4 regions of the Ruegeria sp. CH6 genome follow, and region 3 is predicted to be linked to each of the others. Evidence: riboswitches for the same ligand, from Rfam matches in the RefSeq annotation. Region 3 holds a riboswitch; each other region holds the start of a gene.
What was found. Region 3 has a riboswitch for cobalamin ahead of nrdH (glutaredoxin-like protein NrdH). Riboswitches for the same ligand answer to the same signal wherever they lie in the genome.
Positions count from the first base shown of each region.

Region 1: it holds a riboswitch for cobalamin, as region 3 does, so the genes downstream of both, ACR0CW_RS11980 (DUF1636 family protein) here and nrdH (glutaredoxin-like protein NrdH) in region 3, are expected to answer to the same signal.
Region 2: it holds a riboswitch for cobalamin, as region 3 does, so the genes downstream of both, ACR0CW_RS04595 (DUF1636 family protein) here and nrdH (glutaredoxin-like protein NrdH) in region 3, are expected to answer to the same signal.
Region 4: it holds a riboswitch for cobalamin, as region 3 does, so the genes downstream of both, ACR0CW_RS21370 (hypothetical protein) here and nrdH (glutaredoxin-like protein NrdH) in region 3, are expected to answer to the same signal.

Region 1 covers NZ_JBQFQS010000004.1:239,077-244,969, forward strand. Annotated here, with positions in the region: gene ACR0CW_RS11965 (alkyl/aryl-sulfatase) at 1-302, shown strand, start outside; gene ACR0CW_RS11970 (hypothetical protein) at 517-738, shown strand; gene ACR0CW_RS11975 (hypothetical protein) at 735-1,238, shown strand; cobalamin riboswitch at 1,298-1,504, shown strand; gene ACR0CW_RS11980 (DUF1636 family protein) at 1,746-2,102, shown strand; gene ACR0CW_RS11985 (ABC transporter ATP-binding protein) at 2,099-2,875, shown strand; gene ACR0CW_RS11990 (ABC transporter substrate-binding protein) at 2,888-3,838, shown strand; gene ACR0CW_RS11995 (FecCD family ABC transporter permease) at 3,839-4,849, shown strand; gene ACR0CW_RS12000 (LysR family transcriptional regulator) at 4,931-5,833, opposite strand.
Region 2 covers NZ_JBQFQS010000002.1:64,835-70,727, forward strand. Annotated here, with positions in the region: gene cobN (cobaltochelatase subunit CobN) at 1-965, opposite strand, end outside; gene cobW (cobalamin biosynthesis protein CobW) at 969-2,024, opposite strand; gene ACR0CW_RS04595 (DUF1636 family protein) at 2,021-2,410, opposite strand; cobalamin riboswitch at 2,481-2,690, opposite strand; gene ACR0CW_RS04600 (LysR substrate-binding domain-containing protein) at 2,763-3,647, opposite strand; gene ACR0CW_RS04605 (NAD(P)-dependent oxidoreductase) at 3,764-4,711, shown strand; gene ACR0CW_RS04610 (GNAT family N-acetyltransferase) at 4,784-5,323, opposite strand; gene ACR0CW_RS04615 (Y-family DNA polymerase) at 5,458-5,893, shown strand, end outside.
Region 3 covers NZ_JBQFQS010000003.1:439,902-445,794, forward strand. Annotated here, with positions in the region: gene ACR0CW_RS10770 (hypothetical protein) at 445-594, shown strand; gene ACR0CW_RS10775 (pyrophosphohydrolase domain-containing protein) at 595-981, opposite strand; gene nrdF (class 1b ribonucleoside-diphosphate reductase subunit beta) at 981-1,952, opposite strand; gene nrdE (class 1b ribonucleoside-diphosphate reductase subunit alpha) at 1,964-4,087, opposite strand; gene nrdI (class Ib ribonucleoside-diphosphate reductase assembly flavoprotein NrdI) at 4,069-4,482, opposite strand; gene nrdH (glutaredoxin-like protein NrdH) at 4,498-4,719, opposite strand; cobalamin riboswitch at 4,802-4,993, opposite strand; cobalamin riboswitch at 5,119-5,324, shown strand; gene ACR0CW_RS10800 ((2Fe-2S) ferredoxin domain-containing protein) at 5,413-5,893, shown strand, end outside.
Region 4 covers NZ_JBQFQS010000019.1:8,495-14,387, forward strand. Annotated here, with positions in the region: gene ACR0CW_RS21360 (DNA polymerase III subunit gamma/tau) at 1-976, opposite strand, end outside; gene ACR0CW_RS21365 (protein-tyrosine phosphatase family protein) at 1,150-1,653, shown strand; gene ACR0CW_RS21370 (hypothetical protein) at 1,655-2,062, opposite strand; cobalamin riboswitch at 2,151-2,368, opposite strand; gene ACR0CW_RS21375 (TetR/AcrR family transcriptional regulator) at 2,417-2,977, opposite strand; gene ACR0CW_RS21380 (alpha/beta hydrolase family protein) at 3,062-3,919, shown strand; gene rsgA (ribosome small subunit-dependent GTPase A) at 3,951-4,979, opposite strand; RNA gene ffs (signal recognition particle sRNA small type) at 5,154-5,252, opposite strand; gene ACR0CW_RS21395 (bifunctional 2',3'-cyclic-nucleotide 2'-phosphodiesterase/3'-nucleotidase) at 5,292-5,893, opposite strand, start outside.

The DNA.
Region 1 (5,893 bases), on a different contig from region 3:
AAATGAGCAACGCCACCCTGACCCATATCGTTGACCAGACTGCGGAAAACGCCGACCTGTCGATCAGTCTGAACCGCGCTGATCTAGAAAAGGTCATGACCGGCGAACGTAAGCTGACCGACATGCTGGCAGATGGCACCGCCAAATCTGAAGGCGATACCGAGATCGTGGCACAACTGGCTTCGACACTCGATCAGTTCGATCTTGGCTTCGAACTGATGCCGGGCACCGGCGCGCAGGATCTGACCCCTGAAGCGAATGACTTTGCCCAGCCTGCGCTCGCGAATTCCAACGGCGGCTGATAACCCCATCAGTTAGCTGACCCAGGTTCGCAGGGTTGGCTTTCGCCTTGGAAGGCGGGTTTTCCCGCCGGAAGACGGGCCGTCGCAACCGGTCCGTCTTTTCCTTATTGCTTTTTCCGACTATTTTTGTCAGTTAAGCACCGACCTAGTCAGATTCTCTGGATTCACGCCCGGTCACCGCCCTGCCCGACGCTGACCAAGAGACAACCAGATAATGACAAAATCGCTTGCTGACCTGCTGGCCATGGATGCTGTTGCCAGCCGACATGGATGTGCATTGAAACCGAAACTCCGCGAGGCCATCGAAGCCGACCTGCGGTTCCCTGCACATGCCACCGCACCCCGCCCACAAACAGAACTGACCGCAGATGAGCTGCCGGAAAACGTGCTCAGCCTGTCGGCGCATTCCCCAAATTCTGAAAGGAAGCGCGCATGAGCTTTTCAGTCTATGGATCAAACGGCGACAGACCAGCTGCGGGCAGACCAGACTTCGATGATTTTGAGCTGGGACTGTTGCCTGTTATGCGACACTTCATCCTCAGTTTTGCCGATCCCGATACGCAATCGTGGCAACACGCCTATTCCACGGCCATCGAACGCTGGGGCGTTGATCAGGGCCTGAACATCGCGCATCTGATCTATAAAATCGTCAAGGTCACATTGCATTGCCGCCCGGCGGGGCTGGCCTTCAACGACCCGCTTTGCCTTGAACAGCGTGGGTCACTGACATGCGATGAGCTTGCGCTGATGAAGATGCTGCATCACATGCGGCGCGACAACACGCCCGAAGCGCGCGATGCCGTCAACCTTGTTACAGGCGGCTATCCGGATCCCCATCTGATTCAGGCTGGTCTGACGCTTGCCAATCGCTTTCCGACCGGTAGCGACCGACGCGGCGACACCACCCGCCGGCCGATGCTTCGGGTCGTGAAGTAAAAACCTATCCCTGCGTTGACCAAGCCTTCAGCTGGCGCTTGACAACGCTATCGACACCAGACTAGCTGACACGAGATGGTTCCCGGCGGTTTGTCCGAGGGATGAAAATGGGAATACGGTGCGGTGCGTTCTGCGTACCAATGCCGTGACTGCCCCCGCAACTGTAGGCGGAGAGCGAAGCCAAAAGACCACTGGCCCAAAGGCCGGGAAGGTTGGCCAAGCATCGACCCGCAAGTCAGGAGACCTGCCATCAGATGTTTAACCAACCCGGGGCGGGGCGTCCTGGAAGGAGGCTTTGATGGCGCGTAATCTGCGTGTGTACATATACGGCACCTTCTGTCCGCACTTGGCAACAAGTGGAGCGGACCATGCCGGAAGCAAATAAACTCTTCGCTTTGTATTTTCAAAACCGGCAGTGGCACAGCATCGCAAATCCGAGCTGTAATAAATTACTTGTTACGTTATTACATTGCTTATCACCCGGATTGTCAGTAAGTGGAGCGCGTAATGCCTGAAAACTCTGATCATTTCCTGTTGATTTGCGAGACCTGTCAGGGCTCGGACAGTGCCGATGCGCTTCGAACGGCGATTGCGGACAAGCTTCCGTCCTGCTTCGCAATCCGAGGGGTTTCCTGCATGGCTGGCTGTTCACATCCTACGACCGTTGGCTTTCAGGCTGCGGACAAAGCGCAATACCTGTTCGGTCGCATTAGTTCAGCGCAGGACATTGAAGCGCTGGCCGCGTTTGCCTGGCAATATCAGGACAGCGCCGACGGCTGGACCAATGCCACGGACAGACCCCCTGCCCTTTACACCAAAACCTTGTCGCGCATGCCGCGCATCTTGTCTGGAGGTCAGGCATGACATTTCTGGTTGCCGAAAATCTCGAGTACTATGCATTGAACGGTGATGTGCTGCTGCAGGGTGTGTCCTTTGATCTGGACGAGGGATCAGTACTGGCCATCGCAGGCCCGAACGGCGCGGGCAAAACCACCCTGCTGAACCTGCTATGTGGTGTCGAAACCATCGCGCTTGGGGATGTACTGATACGCGGTCAAAGCCTGCGATCGCTATCGCCTCAGGACCGCGCCCGGACCATCGCTGTTGTAAGCCAGCAGGAACTGCCCGATGGACGGTTACGACTGAGAGATTACGTAGCCTTGGGGCAGATTCCCATCAAAGGCGACCGATCTGCAGATGAACATAAACAGGCATTGGACAGGATATTTGACCTGACCGAGCTGCATCATCTGGCAGGCAAGCAGATGTCGACCCTATCAGGAGGCGAGCGTCAGCGCGCTCATATTGCGCGCGCTTTGGCCCAAAACCCGTCGCTGCTGTTTCTGGACGAACCCACCAACCATCTGGATCCCGATGCCAAGGGGCGCATGCTCTCGCTGGTCGCCGATCTTGGTATCACCGTGGTCATGATCGTCCACGATCTGGTCATGATCCCTGAGTTCGCCACCCATGTTGCGTTGATGAAATCCACCCGACTGACGGGTTTTGGACCAGTCAGCAACATCCTGACGCCACAGCGCGTGCGCGAAACCTTTGGCGTCGAATACCTGTGTTTTCAACACGAAGACCGGGTGATCCCCGCACTCGACATCCGAAAAACCAAGCTTACAAACTGACAGGAGCTTTCCATGAACCTGAAACTCTGGCCCGTGGCGCTGATCACCGGCCTCGCCACCAGTGCGGCCGCACATGAGGTCACCGTAGACAATTGCGGCGAACCGCTTGTTTTTGACTCAACGCCCGAACGGCTGGTCGTGCACGACATGAACATGACCGACATGGCCTTTGCGCTTGGCCTGCAGGACAAGATCGTCGGCCTGACTGGCATCACTGGATGGTACAAGACCAGCCCGGAATTCGATACGCTGCGCGGTGACATCCCCGAACTGGCGCCGAAATACCCCACTGTCGAAAATCTGGTAGCAGTAGAACCCGATCTTTTCTTTGCCGGGTGGTACTATGGCATGAAGCCCGGCGGCGAAGTCACTCCGGACACGCTGGCCCCCTTTGGTATCAAGACCATGGTCCTGACCGAAAGCTGCGTGCATCTGAACAAGGACCGGCCTGAAGCCAGCATGGACCTGTTGTTCGATGACGTTCTGCGTCTGGGCAAAGTCATGCATGTTGAGGACAAGGCCGAAGCACTGGTCGATGGCTGGAAAGGCCAGCTGTCTGCCATCGAAGCCAAAACCGCAGATCTGGCGAAACCCCGCGTCTTCCTGCTGGATGGTCCGGCTGATGCGCCTTTTACCGCGGGCAAGTTCGCAATCCCTGACGCGATGATCACTGCCGCTGGTGGCGAAAACGTAACCCATGATCTGGACACCAGCTGGGGCCGCACCTCGTGGGAGGCCGTCGCCGCCACGAACCCTGAATTCCTGGTTCTGCTGGACTACCAGACCGGCAACGGCGCTGCGGATACCTTCAAATTCCTGCAGGAGCACCCCGTGATGTCCCAGACCGACGCAGTCAAGAATGAACGCTGGATCGGTCTGCGCTACGAAGAGCTGACACCTGGACCGGCAAACATCGAAGCGATCGAGAAAATGGCGCGCGAAATGCACGCCGAGATCAACTGAATGGGCCCGTTGGGCCGGACAACACTGCTGGGGGCGGCCGTTCTGGTCGCCCTTTTGCTGGTGTCGACAATCTATGGCACCACGCCGATCCCTGTTGCGGACGTCCTGACCGCCATTTCGCTTGGCACTGGCATCAGCGAAGGCGACATGTCCCCGCTGCATCGGATCGTGTTCGACCTGCGTTTACCACGCGCTCTTTTTGCTGCTGTCATCGGCGCGGGCCTTGGTGTTGTCGGGGTCGTGCTTCAGACCACCACCCGAAACGATCTTGCCGACCCGTTCCTGTTCGGCCTGTCCTCTGGCGCTGCCGCAGGTGCAGTTCTGGTTATCACCGTTACCGGCGATGTTCTGGGCATCTGGACCTTGCCGCTTGCAGCCTTTTGCGGTGGTCTCATCGCATCCGGGGTTGTTCTGGCTTTGGTGCAGAGCTTACGCACAAGTGCACCGGAAAAACTGATCCTTGCCGGGCTTTCGGTCTCATTCCTGTTCTCGGCAATTACCAACTATCTGATCTTTGCCGGCGACAACCGAGCAGCCCATTCCGTGATTTTCTGGATGCTGGGCGGGCTTGGATTGGCGCGGTGGGAAACCTTCCCTCTTGTCCTTGCAGGGCTTGGCCTGATCCTAGCCTATGCACTCTACCGCAGCCGATGGCTGGATGCGCTGCTGACCGGAGACTTCACCGCTTCGACTCTGGGCATACCTGTCAAAGGACTGCGATACAGACTGTTCTTTGCAGCAGCTTTGGCGACGGCAGCGTTTGTATCTGTGGCGGGCGTGATCGGGTTCGTCGGCCTTATGGTCCCGCACATTGCACGCGGTATTGCCGGGCCACTTCACAAGAACCTGTTGATAACGGCGGCGCTTGTAGGAGCCGTGCTGCTGACCCTCTCAGACATTCTGTCCAGACTTCTGCTGGCACCACAGGAACTGCCCGTGGGTATCGTGACAACATCGATCGGGTCGCTCTTTGTGTTCATTTACCTGTTCAGATCGGGAAGGCGTGGCTGACCGGTTGAACCGGTCACATGGGATGATTGGTGACCAGCGGGTGTTCTCTTGCAGACCGCTTGCTGAGTCGGGGGGTCTCAGCTATCTTCTGCCAACCTGATGATCACCTATCCAGGCGCGCTGATCCCAACTGCTGATCTGTTCAATTGCCCATCTCATGACAGGACCATCCACCGAAGGATTTGAGGTCAGAAAATCAACGGTTTTCAGGATCGCATTCTGCGCAAACGCATAGTCAATCACCTTTAGTTCGCCATCCAACACATCACGCTCGACCGTAGTAACCGGGAGCTCGGCCCAGCCGAGACCATCGCTCACCAACTGCTTGCGAATATCCGGATTTACGGACACCCAGACATCCGGGCTGAAGTGTCGTTTGCTTGACGATGGCCACCCTTCCACGATCTGCCGGTAACAGGCCAAATCACTTCGGCTGACACGTTTCTTAGCTGCCAGAGGGTGATCAGCACGACAAACCGGAACAATCCTTTGAAACCCGATGCCGCGGCTTTGATAATGTCGTTCCCCTTCCAGTGCCTGAGTTACAAATGCGCCATTGGCCTCGCCACTCTCGAACGCATTCAGGATCATGTCCCTTGGTTGCTGTTCGATGCTCAACTCGATCACGGGAAAGGTCTCGGACAGTTCCCCAATTAAGCTTCTGACCCGTTCGACCAGCAACCCATCCTCGACATAAAGTGAAAAACTAGGCTCCATCGCACCGTTCAGCGCTTCTGCCTGACCACGCAAGGCGTCAACGCTTTCCAGCACTGTTCTGGCATGTCGCAGCACCGAGATGCCCTGCTCGGTCAAAACCGGCCGATAGCCTTCTCGATCAAAGAGCGGCAGATTCAGGTCAATTTCGAGATTTGAGATCGTCGTGCTGATAACGGACTGAGCCTTGCCCAGATTACGTGCTGCGGCAGAGAATGAGCCACAGTCGGCAGCAGCAACAAACGCACGAAGCTGATCGATATCAGACATTGAAAACTCCATCAGAAATTACGATAGAGTTTAACTTTCTATATCACATATCAGTCTGGT
Region 2 (5,893 bases), on a different contig from region 3:
TCCACTTCGGGCAAAACCACATGCATGGCGAGGTCGGCGGGCGAAAGGCCGCGTTCCGCCTCAGCCCATGCTTTGCGGCGCGAGGTCGCCAGAGCAACCTGAAACACTGGCACATTAGCAGCGTCCAAGGGGGATGTCCCCGACGTGCCTTTGCCCGAGAACGAGGTAGCATTGATGATTGCGGATGGGTTCAGGGCAACAACCTGTTCGCGCAGCCAATCGGCGGCTGCGGGCGCTTTCAAAGATGGCGCGAACAGCCCAATCGCGTCCAGACCACGGTCTCGTAGGCTGCGGATCAAAGCTGCGACCGGCGCGGTGTCCGCCGAGGTCAGATAGGCCCGATAGAAGCTCACTAGGATGCGTTTCGCGTCGCCCGAGAAGGCCTTGTCTACCGGGATAACGCCACGATCGGGGCACCAAGCTCCGGATTCTGGCAGGGTTTTTGCACCCATCACCGGCCCGGCATAAAGCCCCGCGGCCAGAGCCATCTGAGCCAAGGCAGCTTGCGCGGCCACTTCTCCACCGGTGTCACAGAGATGCGCGAGCCGTCTCAGGGTTGAGACGGGCAGGGTGGAATAGTCATCCAGCCGCGTATCCTCGCGCCCGTCGGCAGGCAGAACCGCCAGCGCGATACCTTTGGTCTGTGCCAAAGCCAAAACCTGCTGCAGACCGTAGGACCAGTAGGGCACACCACCGATCAGGCGGATCAGAATACCCTTGGCCCCCTCAAGTGTCTGTTCGACATAGGTGTCGACGGACAGAGGGTGCTTCAACGCCGTCAGATTGGCCAGCCGCATCGACGGCATACGCCCTTCGGCCCCGCCACCGCGATGCCAGCCCGCCGCAAAAGCGCCAAGGTCGCTGTCCGAAAAGGACAGCACCACCAGATCCGCTGGGCTCTGGCCCAGATCGGTTGGGGTTTCAGTTTCTTCTAACCCGTGGCTTTCGCGGAAGACGACATGCATGGCTTACTCGGCAGCCTCAGCTACACCTACGAGGATATCACGGATCGCAGCCTCTTTGATGTCGTCATGCTCGGCGATCACCACCAAACGCGAGCGGCGTTCCTCGCCGGGTTCCCATGGGCGGTCGTATTGGTGACGGACGCGGGCACCAACAGCCTGAACCAGCAGACGCATCGGTTTGCCCTGAACGGCGGCATAGCCTTTGACGCGCAGGATGTTCAGCTCAGTCGCCAGGCGTTCGATTTTGGCAACCAGATCGGTTGGGTCGGTCTGTTCCGGCAACTCGACGATGATGCTTTCGAAATCGTCATGCTCGTGATCGTGGTGTCCGTCGTGATGGCTTGGGCGGGCGTCCATGTCATCCTCGGCAGCGGCTTCGAGGCCCAGAACAACGCGCACGTCTACGGCGCCTTCGGCGACTTCTACCACAGGCAGCGGGCGAGGGGCCTCGGCTGCGATGATCTCTTTGGCCTTGGCAACACCCTCGGGACCGGCCAGATCGGGCTTGGTCAGCAGGATGATATCGGCGCAGGAGATCTGGTCTTCGAACACCTCGGACAGAGGCGTTTCGTGGTCGATCGAGTCATCGGCCAGGCGCTGGGCGTCCACGGCTTCGACATTCGGAGCGAAGCGCCCGGCGGCGACGGCCTCGGCATCGGCCAGAGCGATCACGCCGTCAACGGTGATCTTGGAACGGATATCCGGCCAGTCGAATGCCTTCAGCAGCGGCTTGGGCAGCGCGAGTCCGGAGGTTTCAATCAGGATGTGATCGGGGCGCGGTTCCAGCGCCATCAGCGCTTCGATAGTTGGGATGAAATCATCGGCCACGGTGCAGCAGATGCAGCCATTTGCCAGTTCCATGATGTTTTCCGCCGGGCAATCGGGAATTGCGCAGGATTTCAGGATGTCGCCATCGACGCCAACGTCACCGAATTCATTGACAACAACGGCCAGACGTTTGCCCTGCGGGTTCTGCATCAGGTGCTTGACCAGTGTGGTTTTGCCCGAGCCCAGAAAGCCAGTGATTACAGTAACGGGAAGTTTTTCGAGGTTGCTCATTTCAGGGCTCCAATCGGGGGAATGCGGGCCGCACAGTTTTTGCGGAAATGTTCAGGGCGCTCACGCCATTTCACAAGGCCGTCTTCGGTGGCGAGATATTTGGTGACGCCTTCGACGATGGTCTCGACGTGGTCGGTTTCGTTGAGGTTCTCATACACAAAGGTCCAGCGGGATGGTCCGCCACGCAGTACGATCGAACACCCCTGATCGCAGTTCGAAAGGCATTCAACGGCCTTAAGATCAATGCCATCTGGCAGCTCGGCCTCGGTCAGCGCTTTATGCAATAATGTGCCGGGGCGCTGGTCATCTTCCTCGACAGGAAGGCCACGCCGGCAGGTGGTGCAGACCAGCAGTTCAACTGGTATCGTCTCGGTCACGTCTCTCATCCCCCCTTCACGGTTTTCGGGGGACGGGGTATGCGCGGGCCTTGGCCCGACACCGGAACACCCCGTCCGGTCTGGTCTTCGGGCGTTGGCAGGTCTCCCGGCTTGCGGATGTCAGAGGTATCCTCTGGCAGGTGTCCTGCCTTCCCGGCCTGCAGGCCAGTGGCTTTGGGCACCTTCTCCGGTCACGGTCGCGGGGGCGGCTGCATTTGACGGCATTCCATACCGCTGATGCATTCCCTTTTCATCTGCTTGCACAGACACCAACGAAAGGGACATGCGGCAAGCAAAGGGGCGTTGTCAAGCGAATGGAGGCGCTCTCAGATCACCGGGATGGAAAAGCGACTTGCAGTGGTCAGTCAGCGGCATCCGCTTTGATCCGTTCTTGCAACCAGGTCTCAAAGAGGCGGGCAGAGGCCGTCGGGCGGGGCGCGCCATCTGAGCGGATCAGGTAATGGGACTGAGCAAAGGGAATCGGTGGTCCGGCGATCTGCAAGGGCGCACCCTGCGCAATCGCATTCCGGGCAAAGCGTTCAAGGATTGTGGCGTAGCCTGCCCCCGCCATCACAAGTTGCAACGCGGTGACCGTTGTATCCGCCGAATATTGAGACTGAAGTTCAGGCTGGTGAATGCCATGCGCTTCAAAGTATCGCGCCCAGTTGTCTTCATATCCAAGGATATGGATCAGAGGACTTTCACGGAACTCTGTCTTGCTAGGCGCTGCAGTGCCGGATCTGCAAACCGGAACAAGGAATTCATCCGAAAGTTTCTCTGACCTGAGCCCCGGCCAGTCGCCATAGCCCAGCCGAATATCGATATCCACATCGCTGGAACCCATGGTGTCATTCCAGATGTGAGTCACCAATCGCACAGGGATGTCGGGATGTTGGCTGGTGAATTCAGGTAGTTCGGCAGCCAGCCAATAAGTCATGGTTGAAATTGCCGCACGAACGGTCAGCGTCTGCTGAGAAGCTGGGCCAAACAAACTGTTGGTCGAAAGGGTTATGTTAGACAGAGCGCGCCGAACGGTCAAAGCATAGGACTGGCCAAGCTCGGTCAATTCCAGTCGTCTTGCCTGTCGAGTGAAAAGAGGTTGGCCCAACTCGGCTTCCAATGAACGGATATGCAGGGATACTGCGGTTTGTGTCAGACCCAGCTCTTGCGCGGTAGCAGTGAAATTCAGATGGCGAGCGGCAGCTTCGAAACTACGCAGCCAGGAAGGGTTTGGTAGACGATCCATTTATCACCAAAAATTTTTGCCCATAAGCTCGATTATTATTCGTTTCATTTGCGGGTTATCAAGGTGAATACTCCGCGTGAAAACGGTTCGGGCATAGCCCATAGGGAGGATTCGCAATGAAGGTTGGATTTATCGGTCTTGGGAATGTGGGAGGTAAGCTCTCGGGTTCGTTGCTGCGCAACGGAGTTGATTTGACAGTTCATGATCTGAACACGGATCTGGTTGCTGAATTTGTTGCGCAGGGTGCCAAGGCTGCTGAAGGTCCGGCGCAACTGATGCGGGATTGTGATGCGGTTATCACCTGCTTGCCATCCCCTGCGGCATCGGATGCCGTGATGCAGGAAATGCTGCCAGAGGTTGGTCCGGGCAAGATCTGGATGGAGATGTCCACCACTGATGAGGCCGAGGTGAAACGGTTGGGTGCCATGGTGATCGAACGCGGTGGCGCCGCAGTAGATTGCCCTGTTTCCGGGGGATGCCATCGCGCTGCTACTGGCAATATTTCGATTTTTGCCGGATGTGATCGCGCAACATTTGAACGGATTTTGCCCTTTCTGACGACCATGGGGCGCCGCATTCTGCATACCGGTGAGCTGGGATCTGCTTCGGTTCTGAAAGTGCTGACCAACTATCTGGCTACCGCCAACCTGATCACCTGTGCCGAAGCCCTGGTCACTGCCAAGGCTGCAGGGATGGATCTGAATACGACCTATGAAGCGATCAAGATCTCATCGGGTACCTCATTTGTGCATGAAACCGAAAGTCAGGTCATCCTGAATGGATCTCGCGATATCTCGTTTACAATGGATCTTGTGAAAAAGGATATCGGGCTGTTTCAGGAGGTCGCAGATCGTGCCGGGGTGCCGTTGGAGATGAACCCGGTGATGATCAAGATTTTCGAGGACGGAATTGCCCGGTATGGTGACCGCGAGCTGTCGCCCAATATCATCAGGCGACTGGAAGATGCCACCGGACTGGATATTCGTGCACCGGGTTTCCCGACCGAAATGCTGGATGATGAGCCGGAAGAACCGGGGTACGAGGTGATCCCTCAGGGGCGCTAGAGCGCATAGATCAACATAGGTCTGGGCGCTTCGGCCTTGCGATTTAGTGATCGGATGATAGTCGAGAGGGTTCTACCAATAAGCCGGGTTTTTGAACGCTTCGGCGCACTGTGATGGCCCTTTCAAAGGCGCAAGGTCCTGATCCGAAAGAGACTGTGCCAGCCACCCGTGGGGATATTGAAGCTTCATGGGGGGCTGGGCCTGCTGCTCGGTAATCTGTTCAAAACCAACTTTGGAATAGTAGTTCGGATCGCCATAGGTGATCACCACATCAACGCCGCGCCCGCGCAGATCGCTCAGCCCGAACGTCAGGAGCTTTTGTCCAACGCCTTTCCCTTGCTGGTCTGTTGCAACGGCCACAGGGGACAACATGAATACGGTGCGGTCATCCTGCTCATACTCGAGGCGGGTAAAAATTATGCACCCAGTAAGAGTGCCACCATTTGTGGCAGTGAAGACAGACATGTCACCAGGGTTGGTCTTTGCCAGAATGTCTTTCACCAGCCCTGCGATCAGTTGACCTTCCTCATCACCTTCGGAGGCTGCGAAAACAGCTCCGAAAAACTCGATAATTTCGTCGTGTCTGCCACTGGTATGGCGGGAGCAGTCCATGTCGCACCTCAATTCTGACGGTCAGTGGTTCAGCCGGAACCCTTGGTCATTTAGCTGGGTATTTCACCCATATGACTCGACATGGTAAAGGTGAAAGATTATTTAGAACAAATATAGAACATTTGGTGTCAGGTATGCTCAGAGGGGTGCAAAAACGTGTTGCTTCGCTATGGTTTTTCCGGTTGTCCAGCGACCGGGTTCTCAGGGCGAATCCGGTTCAGGGGCCGTTCGCCCTTACCCTCAAGCAGAACAATGCCAACCGCATATATTGTCTGAATGGCGAAGCCGAGCGTCAGGGCCTGCACAGCGGCATGCCTTATGCGGATGCCCGTGCGTTTTGTCCTGACTTGCAAAGCCAGCCTGCCGATCTGCAGGGCGATGTGCAGTTCCTGCATATCCTGCGGCGCTGGGCGACGCGCTATTGCCCCTGGGTGGGGCTGGAGGGGCGGGATGGGCTGGTTCTGGATGTGACCGGTTCCGCGCATCTGTTTGGCGGGGAACCCATGATGCTGGCGGATATGCGCAGGCGACTGGCACGGGTCGGGCTGTCGGTGCGGATCGGACTGGCCG
Region 3 (5,893 bases):
TGTAAAGAAACTGGTTCGAGAATGGATCGAGGTTGGACCGCTTTCTCTGATTACCGTTGTTGAAGTGGAATGTGATGACCCTAATTGCCCTGGACCCGCCACTCACATCACCATTCTGAAGCCTGGCGGAATCCGTTGGAGCTTCGTTGTTCACAAACCAGTTTGCGCAGTCAAAGTTGCAGACGTTAAGTCAATTCTGGCCGCTTTAAATCAAGTTTCGGGTAGTACGCAATAGTAACCTCAGCACGCAATCGCTAGTCAACTTCGAAGACAGATCCCATGGGGAAATCAGGAGGCAATCGCTTTAAGCTAGGGCGAACCGTTGTGACTCTTAGCGGATGGCAAGAACCCAATTCGTGCTAGCTGGTTTTGGGTCTGTACCTTTGGTGTGCGTGGCACCTGCAAGGTTAAGAAGGCCGCTGGAGAGGCTCCCACGGTTCACAATTGCGGTTCTCAGAAGCCGATATCAAGGCGGGTAACTTTCTGACCAGTTGTTCGAACCCTATCAGCAAGGTCGAAGTTGAGGTTTCTCTGACTGGTATCATGTTCGAAACCGCAGTTTGGCTGACACCAGCTGCGGTTTCGATGCGTTGACTATGTCCGCCGCAGAACGCGGGCCAGATCGGGCCGCCGGAAGTCCGGCCCTTTCAGTACTTTGCCGTCCTCGCGGAGTACGGGCCGTCCATCGGCTCCGAGTTTGGACATGTTTGAGGCATGAACCTCATCCATCGCTTCCTGCTTGAAGCCGTGCAGGCCAAACTCGAGAAACGTTCCGTCAAGCACGTATTGAATGTCGCAAAGCGCATCCAGAACTTCAATCAGATCACCAGCCTCGACTGCAGTACGCAGCTCGGCCACTTCCTCTTCGAGGATCGCGAGCCGCATCTGCGCGCGCTCATTGGGAATCGACGGGGCGTCAACGACCGGTACGTCGAACGCCTCGTGCCATTCCTTGACGATTGCTAACGTGTCTTTCGGCATCAGAAGTCCCAATCCTCGTCTTCAGTGGCGACAGCCTTGCCAATGACATAAGACGAGCCTGAGCCCGAAAAGAAGTCGTGGTTTTCACTGTCGGGGCTAAGTGCCGCCAGAATGGCCGGGTTCACTTCGGAGACTTCGGGCGGGAACAGGGCTTCGAAACCCAGGTTCTGCAACGCCTTGTTGGCATTGTAATGCAGGAACACTTTCACATCCTCGGTCAGGCCGATCTCGTCATACAGCTCTTCGGTGTACTGGTTTTCGATGCCGTAGAGTTCGAACATCAGACCAAAGCCATAGTCCTTCAGTTCCTGCTGTTCCGTCTCGGACAGCTTCTCATACCCGCGCTGGAACTTATACCCGATGTAATAACCATGAACCGCCTCATCCCGGATAATCAGCCGGATCAGGTCGGCGGTGTTGGTCAGCTTGGCGCGACTAGACCAATACATTGGAAGGTAGAAGCCGGAATAGAACAGGAAGCTTTCCAGAAACACCGACGCGATCTTGCGTTTCAAAGGATCGTTTCCGGGCGCGTAGGTGTTCAGGATTGCCTCGGCCTTGGCCCGCAGATGCGGGTTTTCTTCGGACCAGCGGAAGGCCTCGTCGATCTCCTTGGTCGAACACAATGTTGAGAAGATCGAGGAATAGCTGCGCGCATGCACCGCCTCCATGAAGGCGATGTTGGTCAGCACGGCCTCTTCGTGGGGCGTCACGGCATCTGGCATCAAGGCAGGGGCGCCGACCGTGTTCTGGATCGTGTCCAGCAGGGTCAGACCGGTGAAGACGCGGATGGTCAGCTGCTTTTCGTGGTCCGTCAGCGTCGCCCAGCTTTGGATATCGTTGGACAGCGGCACCTTTTCCGGCAGCCAGAAATTGACCGTCAGGCGGTTCCAGACTTCAAGGTCCTTGTCATCCTCCAGCCGGTTCCAATTGATGGCGCGGGGGATTTTGGTTTGGATCATATCTTTCATATCGTTTCCCCTTACAGCGAGCAGGATACGCAGCCCTGCACCTCGGTCCCTTCAAGGGCCTCCTGGCGCAGACGCACGTAGTAGATGGTTTTGATGCCCTTCTTCCACGCGTAGATCTGGGCGCGGTTGATATCGCGGGTCGTGGCCTCGGACGGGAAGAACAGCGTCAGCGACAGGCCCTGATCCACATGTTCGGTGGCCGCCGCGTAGGTGTCGATCAGCGCCTCTGGGCCGATCTCATAGGCATCGCGGTAGTATTCGAGGTTGTCGTTATCCATGAAAGCCGCTGGATAATAGACACGGCCGATCTTGCCCTCTTTGCGGATTTCGATCTTGGACACGATCGGGTGGATCGACGAGGTCGAGTTGTTGATATAGCTGATCGACCCGGTTGGCGGTACGGCCTGAAGGTTGCGGTTATACAGCCCGTGTTTCATCGCGTCCGCCTTCAGCGCCGCCCAATCGTCACGCGTGGGCAGAGTCATTCCATCGAACAGAGCCTTCACCCGATCACTTTCGGGCAGCCAGTCACGGGTTGTATATTTGTCAAAGAATGCGCCTGAGGCATAGCCAGAGTCTTCGAACCCTTTGAACGACGTCTTGCGTTCCTGCGCCAGTTCGCAGGAGGTGCGGATCGCGTGATAGGCCGTGGCCGCGAAGTACACCGATGTGAACTCAACACCTTCGGCCGAGCCATAGTGGATATGTTCCCGCGCCAGAAATCCGTGCAGGTTCATCTGGCCCAGACCGATCGCGTGGCTTTCATCGTTGCCCCGACGCACCGACGGCACCGAGTCGATTGCCGACATTTCGGACACCGCCGTCAGCGCGCGGATCGCAGCGCCAACAGTGCGTCCCAGATCGCCGCCATCCATTGTCTTGGCAATGTTCAGCGAGCCGAGGTTGCAGGAGATATCCGTGCCCAGATGCGAATAGCTGAGGTCATCGTTGAATTCGGATGCTTCATTGACCTGCAAAATCTCGGAACACAGGTTCGACATGTTGATCCTGCCCGCGATGGGGTTCATCCGGTTCACCGTGTCTTCGAACATCACGTATGGATAACCGGATTCGAACTGAATCTCGGCAATGGTCTGGAAGAATTCCCGCGCGTTGACTTTGGATTTACGGATTCGCTTGTCATCGACCATCTCGTGATACTTCTCGGTCACCGAGATTTCCGAGAGCGGCACGCCATAGACCTTTTCCACGTCATGGGGCGAGAACAGGTACATATCGGCGTTCTTCTTCGCCAGTTCGAAAGTGATGTCAGGGATCACCACGCCAAGGCTCAGCGTCTTGATGCGGATTTTCTCGTCCGCGTTTTCGCGCTTGGTGTCGAGGAACCGCATGATGTCCGGGTGGTGCGCGTTCAGATAGACTGCACCCGCGCCTTGCCGCGCACCCAGTTGGTTGGCGTAGGAGAAGCTGTCTTCCAGCAGTTTCATTACCGGGATCACGCCGGAGGACTGGTTCTCAATTCCTTTGATCGGTGCGCCGTGCTCGCGGATGTTGGTCAGCAGCAGCGCCACACCTCCGCCGCGCTTGGACAGTTGCAGGGCCGAGTTGATGCCGCGCCCGATGCTCTCCATGTTGTCTTCCAACCGCAGTAGGAAGCACGAGATCAACTCACCGCGTGAAGCTTTGCCTGCGTTCAGGAAGGTCGGCGTGGCAGGCTGGAACCGGCCATCGAGGATTTCCTCCATGAAGGACATCGCCAGCGCCTCATCCCCACGCGCCAGTGCCAGCGCGGTCATGACAACGCGATCCTCATAGCGCTCAAGATAGCGCTGTCCGTCGCGGGTTTTCAGCGTATACGAGGTATAATACTTGAACGCGCCCAGAAAGGTCGGGAAACGGAACTTCTTGGCATAAGCCGCATCCCAGATCTTGCGCATGAAGTTCTTGGAATACTGGTCCAGCACGGCCTCTTCATAGTAGCCTTCGGACACCAGGTATCCCAGCTTTTCATCCAACGAATGGAAGAACACGGTGTTCTGGTTCACGTTCTGAAGGAAGTATTGCCGAGCGGCCATGCGGTCAGCGTCAAAGCGGATCTTCCCCTCACCATCATAGAGGTTCAGCATCGCGTTCAGCGCGTGATAGTCCTGCTCGTTTATGCTGCTGTCGAGCATTGGTGTCTCCCTAGTTTTTCCAGCCCGGCGCGGACGCGGGCGATGTCGGTCTCTGTTCCGGCCAGCTCAAACGTGTAGAGCAGCGGTACGTTGCATTTCTGGGCGATAATGCGACCGGCCAAAGCGTAGGTCGCACCGAAATTGCGGTTGCCTGTGCCGATCACCCCAACGATCCCGGCGCGTCTGTCCGGTTCGTTCAGAAACCGGATCACCTGTTTCGGAACCGCCCCACGTCCTTCGCCATCGGCATAGGTGGGGCTGATCAGCACATAGGCGTGTCCGGGGTCAGGCAGCGGGTCCATTCCATTCGGAATGCGGAAAGAGGTCAGGCCCAGCCGCGAAACAAAGCGGTGGGTGTTTCCGGATTTCGATGAGAAGTAGACCAGCGCCGGGATCGGCGCTGCCATGGATCAGGCCAGTTGGGCGATCATGTCGGGGCGGAAGCCCGACCAGTGGTCACTGCCGGCCACAACGACTGGTGCCTGGCGATAACCCAGCTCGGTCACATGGGTCATGGCGCTGTCGTCCTGCGTCAGGTCCACGACATCATAATTGATGCCTTTTGCATCCAACGCTCGGGTGGTCGCGGTGCATTGTACGCAGGCGGGTTTGGAATATACGGTAATGCTCATTTATCCTCTGTCCTTTTAATCAAAGCCGAGGACGCCATGGGCAAACAGGCCCGTCAAACGCCCCCGAACCCTCCGTTCGTGGTTATCATTCGAGCTTGCGGCAGGTCTCCTGGCTCGCGGATCATCGTTCGGTCTGGCCTTCCCAAAAGCGTGCTTTCAGTGGCGTGTTCAGCCGAACTCTCCGCTCACAGTTGCGGGGGCAGCGCCGGTTTTTCACCGGTTTCCCTCTTAGCTTTCGACAGGAATCGAAAGAACCGAAGCAACACTATATTGGGTTTCACCAGGGCAAGTTGTCAATATATAGAGTGAAGTGTAGCGAACTTCTTTGTCCGCTCGTGCAGGTTCTGGCAAAATACCAGCGATCAGCCAGCACGTACTCTTGTCGAATCAACTTTGCTTGTGTTTTTTCGCCGTGATGGTTCCTTGAGGTGATTGCCGCAAGGATAAAAGGGAATTCGGTGCGGACGTTTGTCCAAATCCGAAACTGCCCCCGCAACTGTAAGCGGTGAGCAACCCGTCAGAGCCACTGGATCGCCCAAGATCCGGGAAGGGACGGCAAGCTTTGATCCGCAAGTCAGGAGACCTGCCATCATCAGGATGTAACCAACCGGGCGGAGGGCCCGAGGAGGATGAGATGATGGATATCTTCGGGCCAGTGCATTGTGCCGACCTGCCTCCTGTTTCGGGGCAGAGATGGACGCATTTATCTATTTGATTTCGGCAAATTACGTCAGCCAATCCCGGTTCCGCCACCTTGCAAACGCTCTGATTGAGGCCGCGCCTACAGAAGCCCGTGCTGTCAGGTTGGAGGCATCCGGTGATGGGCTTTGGCATGCTCTAGATGATCTCACGGAGCAGGGAGCCAAGCGCATCGAGTTGCGTCCAATTGGTTTGCCGTTTTCCCAGAGCCTCGAAAACTGGTTGCCAAATGCGGCAGCAAGCTGGTTGCACAGGCGGGCAAAAACCGCACCTGAGCTGTTCTTCGCCAAACCGCTGCAAATGGATTCAGACGTCATTCGGGCTGCCGCAAATGCAGATGTTCTGCTGAAACCGATTAGGCCGAAACCTTCCGGTGAGCTCGGCAAAGGGTGGGACAGCCCTCCTGCCTTTCGCCACCATCTATTCGTCTGTGCAGGCCCGCGATGTCACCTGAAAGACGCCCCCAATCTGGTGG
Region 4 (5,893 bases), on a different contig from region 3:
CACGTGCGCGTTCGTCTGGCGAAACGGTTGGGTCTTCGGCCGCGTCCGGTGTGATTTTAACGACGGAAACCCAATGAGTAATTTCGGCCAGATCCCTCAGTACCGCCAGCGGATCAGCCCCTTCGGCATATTGGGCACCAAGCTCAGTCAGTGCACTTGCCGCATCGCCGCGCAAGATCATGTCAATCAGATCAAGAACCCGTCCCCGATCCGCAAGGCCCAGCATTGCGCGAACCTGATCCGCACTGGTTTCGCCAGCGCCGTGCGAAATCGCCTGATCCAGCAGTGACGTCGCATCGCGCGCGGAACCTTCTGCAGCGCGGGTGATCAAAGCCAGCGCATCTTCGGCGATCTGAGCGTTCTCTGACCCGGCAATTTTTTTCAGCAGGCCAATCATGTCTTCTGGCTCGATACGCCTCAGATCGAAGCGCTGACACCGGGAAAGAACGGTGACCGGGACCTTGCGAATTTCGGTCGTCGCAAAGATGAACTTTACGTGCTCGGGTGGTTCCTCGAGCGTCTTGAGCAGCGCGTTGAATGCACTGGTCGAAAGCATGTGAACTTCGTCGATGATGTAAATCTTGTAGCGGGCACTGGCGGCGCGGTAGCGCACGCTGTCGATGATTTCCCGGATATCATTGACGCCGGTCCGACTTGCGGCGTCCATTTCCATCACGTCGACGTGGCGGCCTTCCATGATCGCAACGCAGTGTTCGCATTTCCCGCAAGGTTCAGTCGTTGGTCCGCCATTACCATCGGGGCCAATGCAGTTCATGCCCTTTGCAATGATCCGAGCGGTGGTCGTTTTGCCCGTTCCGCGAATGCCGGTCATGATAAAGGCCTGCGCGATCCGGTCGGCCTCGAACGCGTTTTTCAGCGTGCGCACCATGGCATCCTGGCCGACGAGATCAGCAAAGGTTTCTGGGCGGTATTTTCGGGCTAGGACCTGATAGGCGGGGCTGGGTGTGTCGGTCATGTCTGCTCTGGCGGATTCGTATCAAGGATGCAGCGTAGTTGTCCCCGCGGCTTACGTCCACAGCGCACAGGCACGAATTTCGTTTGGGAATACCAGCCGATGCGCATAAGCTGGCCGGACCGATTTCGAAAAACTGAGTTCTGTTGCATGCCATTTCTTAGGAGGAGTAATTTGTGTCTCAGCTGGTGATCTATGCTCTGCAGGTTGGAAATGGCACGCTCGCGCTGACGTCGATACCCGGCAAAGACGGCGACTATTCCGGCGATTTGGATCTGATAGCGAACTGGAAGCCAGGTCTTGTCATTTCGATGACAACTGAGGCCGAGATGGTGCAGCTCGGCGCAGGTGATTTCGGCAGCGATATTCAAAGCCGGGCTAGTCGATGGGCGCATTTGCCGGTGACCGATTTCGGTGCGCCGTCACCAGAAATCAATGAGCTGTGGACCGAGACCAGCGCAGCAGCTCGACATGCACTCTCGGGCGGAGGACGGGTACTGGTTCATTGTCGCGGTGGCTGCGGACGGTCGGGGATGATTGTGCTTCGTCTGATGATCGAATGCGGTGAAAGACCCGAAAACGCACTCCAGAGGTTACGCAAGGTGCGGCCATGTGCAGTTGAAACTGATGATCAGCTAAACTGGGCGACATCGGCAGCTCAGCCGCAGCTCGAGCACTGAATCATGCAGCCGCGTGCTGGCTGATATCGACATTTTGCCTTGGGACGAGCGCATTGGCCTCAAGTAGCGCATATGGTGGACTGGATAGAATGCTGGAAGGCAAAGCGGTATTTGCTGAGCCAAACATCATGTCTGCATATTCATCCAGCGCGTTGGTCTCGACGGACGTATCTGAACCGCAAAAAAACCTGATCTGATCAGGTCCCGCGCGAAAGCGGGCGGTGCAACCATCCGGGCAGTGGGTCAGCTCGCTGCTGCCTTCGATTTCGAATTCTCGCGTTGCTATTGGTCCAGCTGTTGTCATGGCCTGCGCCATAGCACGGGCCATCCTGGCCAGCGCGGGGCAGGTTTTGCCTGTCCGTTGGCAAACTGTAGCCGTAAATTCGTGTGTCTCGTTCTTCCAGATCATGTTGCGCCCTCCGCGCGTGAGACGGGGGCTTGGTACAGGCTGGACTACGCAATGCGGTCAGACCCTGCCCGGACACCCCGCCCGAGTTTCGGTTTCAGTTCCGATGGCAGGTCTCCTGACTTGCGGGTCATCGCTTCGCCGACCTTCCCAGCCAATTGGCCAGTGGCATTTCGGCATTGCTCTCCGCCTACAGTTGCGGGGGCAGTCGCGGCATAGGTCCATTCCAACGTTTCGGGCAGGACCGCACCGTGTTCCCTTTTCATCCCGTACCAGTCCGATACGAGAACCATCGCCTAACCGCTAATGCTTGTGGTCGGCTTGAGTCAAGCTGCATTCCGCCGCGTTCAGTACGCTTCAGAGAACGTTGGCGGGCAGAAACCTCGGCAGGTTGCGCAATACATCCGAATTTCGACGCGCGCGGGCCAGTTGCCATCCGCCCTGAAGCATAATGAACAGTGTATCGGCGGTTTCCTGAGGATGATCGACGCCAAAGCGTTCGGCATGCCCGCGGACCTGCGCAATCCAGCTTTCGTACAGGCGGTATGCGTGATCCCTGAAAAGTTGGTTCTCCGGCCCCTCGAACAGGGTGGCGGATATAGGGCAGGTCTCCCAGCGACCGGATTTGTCAAAGAGCTTTGCGATCTTGTGGCACAGGGTTTCAATACCATCGCGAAAGTCGCGTGCGTCTTTGAAAGAGACCGCAATCAGTTCCAGCATTCCGTCTGACGCCCAGCTTGCCGCAGCAAGGGCCAGATCGGACTTTCCCTTTGGAAAATGATGGTAAAGCGAGCCTTTGGGGGCCTGCGCCTCTGCCAGCAATTCGGACAACCCAACGCCGTTGTACCCCGAGCGCTGGAACAGCTCGGCGGCGGTCTGGATCAGGCGATCTCGGGTTGGTAGCGGACGTTTGGTCATCTTTCATCGATATTGACAGCACTAGACCAAATGGTCCAGATGGAATCATTAGACTGATTGGTCCAGACTTGGTTGGAGGATGCAATGTTGGACAGCCAGCAGAATGCGCTCATCGAGGATTTTCAGTTTCCGGCTGGTTCAGCGACGCTGTCTGCCCGTCTGTTCCTGCCTGCGACCGAGCCTGATACAGTTGTGGTTCTGAACAGCGCCACCGGCGTGCCACGCGATTACTACAGGCATTTTGCACAGTGGCTGGCTGCCGAGCAGGGTATTGCCTGCCTTACATACGACTACCGCGATTTTGGCCATTCCCTTTCGGGGCGCTTGCAGGACAGCGACGTGACCATGGCCGATTGGGCTCTTGTCGATATGCCAGCGGCCCGTGCTGAGATGCGCAGAAGATTTCCGGATGCCAAGCTCTGGGTGATTGGTCATTCGGTTGGCGGGATGTTGGGTCCGGTCCAGCCGGAAATCGAACAGATTGACCGGATGATTTGTGTCTGCTCGGGACTGGTGACCGTATCCGATCATCCCTGGCCATATCGTGCATTGGCTATGTTGTTCTGGTATGGTCACGCTCCCCTGATCGTGCGCCTGAAGGGATATCTGCCGGGTAAGTTGGTTGGGTTTGGAGCTGACCTGCCACCAAAAGTGTACTGGCAGTGGCGAAAGTGGTGTACCGCGCCTCAAAGCTATTTGCCCGAGACCGGAGTTACACTGCCTGAAGCGGATTGGTCGCGTTCGGATGCGCCCGTCGACGTTCTTACATTTGAGGATGATGAGATGGTGCCGCCGGATGCAGTTTGGCGACTTGCAGATGCCTACGGGCCTGCTGCCAGACGTCACCTGTTGAAGCCCGGCGATTTTGGCCTCAAGGGTGTGGGGCACATCGGGGCGTTTGCCCGTCGCAACTCTGCGGTTTGGCCCCGGTTGATCGCGTGAAATAGGGCACCGCATGGCGGTGCCCTTTCCTTCAGAACCGTTTGCGTGATTTCTTATCCTGCATCACGGATCGCACCATTTTCCCAAAGGCTTTGTCACGTGCGCGCGACTGCGCGATTGTTTCAGAGTTACGCCGATCCTCGCGTCGCAGCTTCCTCCATCGCTCTAGACGCGCCGGGTCGAGCTCGCCGGCGCTGATGGCTTCCTGGATCGCGCAACCTGGTTCGGTTTCGTGGCTGCAATCCGCAAAGCGACAGGTTTCGGCAAGTTCGACGATATCCGAGAATACTTCATCGACCCCTTCTTGAGCATCCAGCAGACGCAGGGCGCGCATACCGGGGGTGTCGATCAGCCAACCGCCGTTACGCATCTGGTGCAGCTCGCGCGAGGTCGTCGTGTGTCGTCCACGGGCATCATCTTCACGTATCTCCGCGGTAGCTTCGTTTGCGCCAGTCATAGCGTTAGTCAGTGTGGTTTTACCTACACCTGATGAGCCGATCAGAGCCGCAGTTTGCCCTTTTGGACACCAATTCAGGACCTGTCGCACGTCATCGTCATCATGGGCATTCACTGGCACAACCGTCAGAAAGAGTGCCAGTGATTCTGCGCGTGAAACATAGTCTTTCGGATCATCGCACGTGTCTGCCTTGGTCAGCACGATCACTGGATAACAACCAGCCTGATGTGCAAGTGCCAAGTATCGTTCCAGCCGAGGCAGGTTAAAGTCTGCGTTACAGGAACTGACGATGAACAGAACGTCGACGTTGGCCGCAATCAACTGGATTCCAGCACTGGTGCCTGCGGCCCGGCGTTTTAGCAGGCTGCGCCTGTCCAGCAGTCGTTGGATACGCATGTGTTCATCGACCAAAACCCAATCACCGACAGCAAAATCACCAGTAGATTGGTTGTTACTTAGCAATGTTGCTTCGCCGTCAGGATGCATTCCGATCAGACGGTCACGGTGAACTGCGCTCACGCGATAGGGAGTGTATGTTGGATCAGCCGCATATTGCGCGGCAAAGTGAGAGGACCATCCGAGGTCCGACAGTGTAAGGGACATTGATCTGCCTGTGTTCAGAAACAGCAAGCCGCACAGATGGCGCACGCGCATCCGTGGGTGATGTGTTCAGGCAGTCGGAAGTGTCCGCTAGATCAGCGCCGCACTGCCTGAGGGATTTGTACTACAATCATCAAAGCCCTCCTTTGGCTGCGGATTGATCGCCGAATTGGCGGTAAGTGAGAGGCTGGACATCGACCCAAGCGGGACTCGTTGTGGCTGCTTCCTTCCGGACCTGACCAGGTTGGCGAGGCGCTCGCCCGCGCCAACCTCTCGAAGCCCGATATAGGGATTTGGCAGTGCAATGACAACCCATCACAGGCTTAGTCTGATCCTGAGAAATCCATCAGGGTCTTGATCGAGAATTTGCGGTTCGTATTCTGCCAGTTCTTGTAGATAATCCGCGGCGCCCGTCCCGGTTCTGAGGACCGCCAGCGATCCCGGCTGGCCGATGAACGAAAACGGGCGTTGTGCCTTCTCCAGCGGATCAGCGGGTAATTTGCCGGACACATAGTCACGCAAGATATCCTGTAATCGCAATGGAGGAAGCTTGATGGCCTTCACGTGCTCGGGAAACGGAAAATGCCCACCTCCGCTGGCTCTGTAGTTGTTGAGCGCTACGATAAATTCTTGATCCTGCTCCACCGGACTGCCGCGATGACGCAAGTTGCAGATTCGCGAATTCGTAGTATTGATCAATTGACCACCTGCGCTGAAGCGGGCGGGTTGCGACAAATCGATCTCGTATGACACGCCGTGCAATATGTCGAAGTTGTGCCCTGCCCGGTGCGGATTATTCAACTCAGCCTCGTGACATTTATCTAGCTGATTGAAGATTCCTGCAGACATCTCGATCCAGTCAAGCAGTTGGGCTCCACTGACACATATGGCTCGAAGCTCATTCGGAAATACGTGCA